2 linked regions of the Rudanella lutea DSM 19387 genome follow. The protein of the gene in region 1 interacts with the protein of each later gene in a pairwise test. Links are inferred from orthologs where the notes say so. Each region holds a gene or a part of one and is shown in the gene's direction. Other genes may lie near its edges. The genes, in order: RUDLU_RS0116620 and topA.

Evidence for each region.
Region 2: the proteins of RUDLU_RS0116620 (region 1) and topA interact in binary tests that used the Escherichia coli proteins (3 or more experiments, as listed by UniProt). The link is inferred for Rudanella lutea DSM 19387 from one-to-one orthologs.

Annotation. Positions count from the first base shown.
Region 1 is NZ_KB913013.1:4,011,110-4,014,181, reverse strand. Bases 27-2,775 are described here. They hold RUDLU_RS0116620 (IMPACT family protein), read left to right. Parts: upstream 27-960; coding sequence 961-1,590; downstream 1,591-2,775. Other genes in these bases: RUDLU_RS0116615 (alpha/beta hydrolase), read left to right, coding at 1,672-2,760; RUDLU_RS0116625 (DEAD/DEAH box helicase), read right to left, coding at 27-701. Also shown: more of RUDLU_RS0116625, read right to left, coding at 1-26; RUDLU_RS0116610 (leucyl aminopeptidase family protein), read left to right, coding at 2,788-3,072.
Region 2 is NZ_KB913013.1:918,345-921,826, reverse strand. Bases 143-3,301 are described here. They hold topA (type I DNA topoisomerase), read left to right. Parts: upstream 143-461; coding sequence 462-3,101; downstream 3,102-3,301. Other genes in these bases: RUDLU_RS0104025 (SIR2 family NAD-dependent protein deacylase), read left to right, coding at 3,212-3,301; RUDLU_RS0104035 (YciE/YciF ferroxidase family protein), read right to left, coding at 143-143. Also shown: more of RUDLU_RS0104035, read right to left, coding at 1-142; more of RUDLU_RS0104025, read left to right, coding at 3,302-3,482. UniProt on the Escherichia coli protein: Releases the supercoiling and torsional tension of DNA, which is introduced during the DNA replication and transcription, by transiently cleaving and rejoining one strand of the DNA duplex.

The DNA of each region.
Region 1 (3,072 bases):
ACAAACCGCCGGTAATACTCATCTTCGACTTTACGGGGTACCACAATATGGTTTTTGTTCAAAAAGGGGCGGAGTTTTTTACCGTCCACATTTTGCGCAAAATGGTACAAACACTGCCCCACGAGCATCCAGGCAGGCTCATCGCAGAGAATCATCGCGTTTTTGAACTGAAAATCGACCCGCTGATGATTCTGCCGGATAATGGGGAAGTAGTGCGTTGAATCTTCGTTTCGTACAAAATGGAAATGTACCCGGGCCGGTTCGGTCAGCCATTCGATAGGCATCCAGGCAGGGTTGCCATCTTTACCCATGATGTAAAAGGGCTTTCCCTGCAATCGTTCCAGAATCTGCGGCTTTATGTTTTCGAGATAGCCGGCAATGGCTTCCTGCAAGAGTTTATCGCCCTTCTGACTGTCGTAGACCTTCAGAAAAAAGTCAATAGCGGGCAGTTTCCGGCTGTTAAACTTTTTCACCACCATATCCTGCTGAATAGCATCGATCAGGCGAATGAGTTCGAAGTCGCGCTCGTCGAGCCCATCGGCAAACTCACTCGCGTTTTGGGTCGAGAGGGTCTGATTCTGAAGCGTGAGCTCACCTTTGGCATTGCGTTGTACCACAAAAGCCTCGATCAGATAGCCCAGAAACTCATGTTCCAGTAACGAATAAACAAGCTGGAATGGCTCGGTTGGCGAGACTTTCATGCGACGGTCAAGAGGATTCTCAAAACGGAGCCCAAGCCAAAGCCGCGCTCCGTTCAGGGATTGAACATAAGCAGGATCGTACGTACGGCGGGGGGTTATCAGGCTGAAGAATAAAGATAGCCTGTACGGTATTTATGCCGTATTTTCTACAGGTAACGATTCCAAATATACGAATCATAACACCAATACCAAATGATGGTTTAATTAAGTCTTAATTTTGTCTATTATCTGAATAACAGGCCACCTTCTGGTCAGTAGAATGCTTTTTGACGACACTTTTTGCACGCTTTCCGAACCCACCGAGGGGCAGTTTCGCGACCGGGGCAGCCGCTTTCTGGCCTACGCCTACCCGATCCGGTCGGAGACAGACGCCAAACAACGGCTCGAAACCCTGCGCCAGCAACACCCCAAAGCGGCTCACCATTGCTACGCCTACCGGCTGGGCTTGGGGAAGGACCATTACCGGGTCAACGACGACGGTGAACCAAGCGGCACTGCCGGACGGCCGATTCTAAATACGATTTACAGCCACGACAAACCGGGTCAACCGCTCACCAATATACTGGTGGTGGTGGTGCGCTATTTTGGCGGAACCCTGCTGGGAGTACCGGGGCTGATCAACGCCTACAAAAGCGCTACGGTCGAGGCCCTCGCCAACGCCCGGTTCGAGACCCGTACAATTGATGAGCAGTACCGAATTCGGTTCAGTTTCGAGCAGATGAACAGCGTGATGCGGCTGGTGAAAGAGCAACAACTGACGGTCCTGAGCCAATCATTCGACAACGAGCCTACGCTGGAGGTATCTATGCGCAAAACGCAGGTCAACAGCGTACTCGACCGACTGAGTCAGCTACCCGGCGTGCAAACCGAGTGGATGCCAAATGGGTAGTTGACCCAACCGCCAACAAACCATTCGCCCGGCCACCGTGTTGGGCGAGTATAATCTGGCTTTGGATTTGCCGAACGCGCTATGCCGCTACGACTGGAACTGAATACCTCCGTTACCGACGACCGACCGGTTTTTGTGTCGGGCAATTTTTGCGGCTGGCACCCCGATCTGGATGTGTTTCAACTGCAACGGTCGGGCCCCGGAACCTACACCCTGACGTTTCCGGCCGACATTCGGCTACCCGACATTGTCGAGTACAAGTACACACGGGGTGGCTGGGACAGCGTTGAGCTGACCGGCGCGGGCGAAAGCCGCCCCAACCGGGTTTTGAGTCCGGGCACCGAGTTTCAGCAGGATTTTGTACCCCACTGGCGCTTATCGGGTCAGGCGTTCAACCCGGCGCTGGTGCCGCATCTGGAGGTGTTGAGTTCCGATTTTTACGCCCCTCAGCTGGGTGCTTCGCGCCGGGTCCGGGTACTCCTGCCCTACGATTACCACCAGAACCCCGACAAACGCTACCCGGTTTTGTACCTCCACGATGGCCAGAACCTAATTGGCGAAGGCGAGGGGTACGGCTCGTGGGGCGTAGAACAAAAAATGGCGATTCTGGCCGCCCGGCAACATCATGAGGTGATTCTGGTCACTATCGACCACGGCTATCAACAGCGCATCGAAGAGTTTACGATTCACAAAAGCCGGATGGCGCAAGGGCGTGGTCGGGCGTATCTGGCTTTTATTGCCCAAACGCTCAAGCCTGCCATTGATGCGCAGTACCGAACCCGGCCCGATGCCCCGCATACCGGCCTGGGCGGCAGCTCGCTGGGTGGGCTCATCAGCATTTACGGGGGGCTGCTGCACCCCCACATTTTCGGGCGGCTCATGGTGTTTTCGCCCTCGCTCTGGATCTCGCCCAAAATCTATTTCGATGCCATCCGGTTCCAGACGCCCTCGCCTATGCGCATCTACGTGTACGGGGGCGAAACCGAATCGAAATACATGGTTCCCAACCTGCAACGGTTTCAGGATTCCCTCCTGAAACAGTGCTACAAGGGGCAACCCATCGACATTTACCTCTCCGTCGACCCCGACGGAGCCCATCAGGAAGTACATTGGGGCCGCGAATTTCCGGCGGCACTGGAGTGGCTATTCTACTCGCAACCAGCCGTCTGAAGCCCCTCGTTTTATCCATCTGTTCCCATGCACCTATCAATTTTGCAGTCGGCCACGCCCGATACCCTTCTTATTCCGGTTGTTCAGAACGACAACCTTTCGGCTACATTAACCGAGTTGGCCCGCACGGTGCGACTGCCAACCTCAACACTCGAAGCCGATTTTAAGGCCGACGCCAAAGACGTTTTGCCTATTTACCAACCCGACGGCCGCAAAACATACCTGATCGGGTTGGGCAAAGCACCGGGCGTCAATGAGTGGTTCCGCACCTTCCGTAAGTTCTTTTACGACCAGAAAAGCAGGCTCCCGCAG
Region 2 (3,482 bases), 3.1 Mb from region 1 along the record:
TGCTCGGCTAGCGCATCGATGGCTTGTCCCTCTGCGTAATAAATGTCTTTCAGTTCGGTGATAAAAAGGCTTTTCAATCCCTCACCCGTGTCTGCGTCATTTCCACTAAAGAAATTTGACACACGATCCATCAGCGATGCCATAATCGAATAGTTTAAGGTTATGTTGAACTGCCTAACCCCTTGTCAATGATTATGCCATTACTGATTATCTGATAGTTATGCCTGAGCAAAGGGAGAAATGTGGGGTGTAAAATCTACAAATAGTGTAGACTAATTCGCTTTGTCTGCAAGTGCCAAATCGAACGGTTTAGCCTAATATTTTGTTAATTTATTACAATCTGGCTCACCTCGCAGGAAGTCGGCATGTTGCCGTGTGTTGCAACATTCAGTCGTTTTGCGTCTATATTTGGCGGAATGCGGTGGCGAATTGTGGGGATGCATCAACCTGAAAGACCATTTATGTCAAAGAACTTAGTCATTGTGGAGTCGCCTGCCAAGGCGAAAACCATTGAAGGCTACTTAGGTAAAGATTTTACGGTTCGGTCGAGCTACGGCCACGTTCGCGACCTGCCCAAAGACGGCCTGGCCGTTGATGTGAGTAATGGCTTTAAACCGGCGTACGAAGTGTCGCCGGATAAACGCCAATTGGTCAACGAACTGAAAAAAATGGCTAAGGAAGCCCAAGAGGTCTGGCTCGCAACCGACGACGACCGCGAGGGTGAGGCTATTTCGTGGCACTTGAAAGAGGCATTGGGCCTACGCGAAAACACCAAACGGATTGTCTTTCGGGAGATTACCAAAAACGCTATTCTGAACGCCATTGGGCAACCCCGATCTATTGACCTCAATCTGGTCAATGCCCAGCAGGCCCGCCGGGTTCTCGACCGGTTGGTGGGGTATGAGCTTTCGCCCGTGCTCTGGCGTAAGATCAAAGGGGGCAGCACGGGCCTGTCGGCAGGCCGGGTGCAGTCGGTAGCCCTGCGGTTGGTGGTCGACCGCGAGCGCGAAATTGATGCGCACCAGTCGAAGTCGAGTTTTAAAGTGACGGCTCAGTTTGTGGTTGATGGCGGCAAGATTTTGAACGCCGAACTGCCCAAAAACTTTGCGACTGTTGAAGAGGCTCGGGGCTTTTTGCAGCTCTGCGTCGGTGCCGAGTTTACGATTAAAAATCTGGAGACGAAGCCCGCCAAAAAATCGCCGGCTCCGCCCTTCACCACGTCGACGTTGCAGCAGGAAGCCTCGCGTAAGATGAGCTACGCTGTCGACCGGACCATGAAGCTGGCCCAAAGCCTGTACGAAGCGGGTAAAATATCGTACATGCGTACCGACTCGACCAACCTGTCGCAGGAGGCCATCGGGAAAGCCAAAGCCGAGATCGAAACCGAGTTTGGACCTAATTATGTCCAGACGCGTCAGTATAAAACCAAAAATGAGTCGGCGCAGGAGGCACACGAAGCCATCCGGCCGACCAATTTCAATGACCGCGACGCGGGGTCGAACCGCGACGAAAAACGGTTGTATGAACTGATCTGGAAGCGGGCCATTGCCTCACAAATGGCCGACGCCCAGCTCGAACGCACCACGGCTACCATTTCGATTCGATTTGGCAATGGGGCTACGCAAACCGTGCGGGCTACCTCGCTCGACGATAGCCCGTTCGATATGCCGGTGGCGGCTCCGTCCACGCCCGGCTCGTACCCCAATGAGCTGGTGGCACAGGGCGAAGTAATCAAGTTTGACGGCTTTTTGCGGGTTTACCTCGAATCGAAAGATGATGAGGATGAAGAAAGCAAAGGGATGCTCCCTCCGCTTCGGATTGGGCAGGTACTCAACCTGGGGCAGATGAAAGCCACCGAGAAGTTTTCGCGCCCGCAACCCCGTTATGCCGAAGCCAGCCTGGTGAAGAAACTCGAAGAAATGGGCATAGGCCGTCCTTCGACGTATGCGCCTACTATTTCGACGATTATTAATCGGGGTTATGTGGTGAAATCGGACCGGGCCGGTCAGGAGCGTGCCTTCCGCGAGCTTTTGCTGACCCAGAATCAGGTAAGCGAGAAAACCGGGAAGGAAATGTTCGGCTCCGAAAAGGCCAAGCTCTTCCCGACTAATACCGGCATGGTGGTCAACGATTTTCTGGTGGAGTATTTCCCCGACATCGTTGATTTCAAGTTCACCGCGAACGTCGAAAAGGATTTTGACGAAATCGCCAACGGTCGGCGCGACTGGCAGCAGATGCTTGAAGGATTCTACAACCCTTTCCACCGCAATGTGGAGGAGGTGCAGGGTTCCGATGGTGTGTCGTTCAAAACAGGCGCTCGTGAACTGGGCCTCCACCCGGCTTCGGGCAAGAAAGTATCGGCCCGGCTGGGTCGGTATGGGGCCTATGTGCAAATTGGCGAGTCGACTGACGAAGAAAAGCCTCAGTACGCCAACCTGCGCTCCGATCAGCTTATCGAAACCATCTCGTTGCAGGAAGCCCTCGATCTGTTTGCCCTTCCTCGCGAGGTTGGTTTCTTTGAAGATAAGCCGATGGTGATTGGTATTGGTAAGTTTGGCCCCTATGTACGGCACGACGATAAATACGTATCGCTGACGAAAGAAGACGATCCGTACGCTATCAGTGCAGAGCGGGCGGTTGAGCTTATTCAGCAAAAACGGGCCGAATCGGTGAGCGATACGCTGGGTGAGTTTGAAGGCAAGCCGGTGACAACGGGAAAAGGTCGATTTGGCCCGTACGTGAAGTTTGAAGATAAATATATCTCGCTGCCCAAAGGGGAGCAACTGGGTGCGATTACGCTCGATCGGGCGATTGAGCTGATTCAGCAGAAGCGGCAGGCCGAAGCGAACAAGTACATCAAGGAGTTTCCGGAAAACCCCAACGTAAAGGTGGTCAACGGGATGTACGGTCCGTATTTGGCGGTAGGTAAGCGCAACGTCAGGATTCCGAAGGAAACCGACCCGGCTACCCTGACGCTCGAACAGTGTCTGGAACTGGCGGGCGAACCTGCCGAAGGAGCCGACAAAAAAGCGCCCGCTAAAAAGGCGGCTACGGCAAAGAAAGCCGCTCCTGCCAAAAAAGCTCCAGCGAAGAAAAAGTAAGGCAAGTCCCTTCGGGGCTAAAGAATAAGAATGCGGTCGGATCGATTGGGAAAGCCTCCCGGTCGGTCCGGCCGCTTTCGTTTGTGGCCTACATTTCGTATCTTAAGAACATGGAATCGAAACGCAAACTTGTGGTTTTATCGGGGGCGGGAATCAGCGCCGAAAGTGGTCTGGCAACGTTCCGTGATTCAAACGGACTCTGGGAAAACTACCGAATTGAGGACGTTGCCACGGCCGATGCCTGGGTGCGTAACCCAGCGCTGGTACAGGATTTTTACAACAAACGCCGGAAACAGGCGCTGAGTGCGCAACCCAACGCGGGGCATAAGGCACTGGTAGCCCTCGAAGCCAAATACGACGTGACGGTGATTACGCAGAACG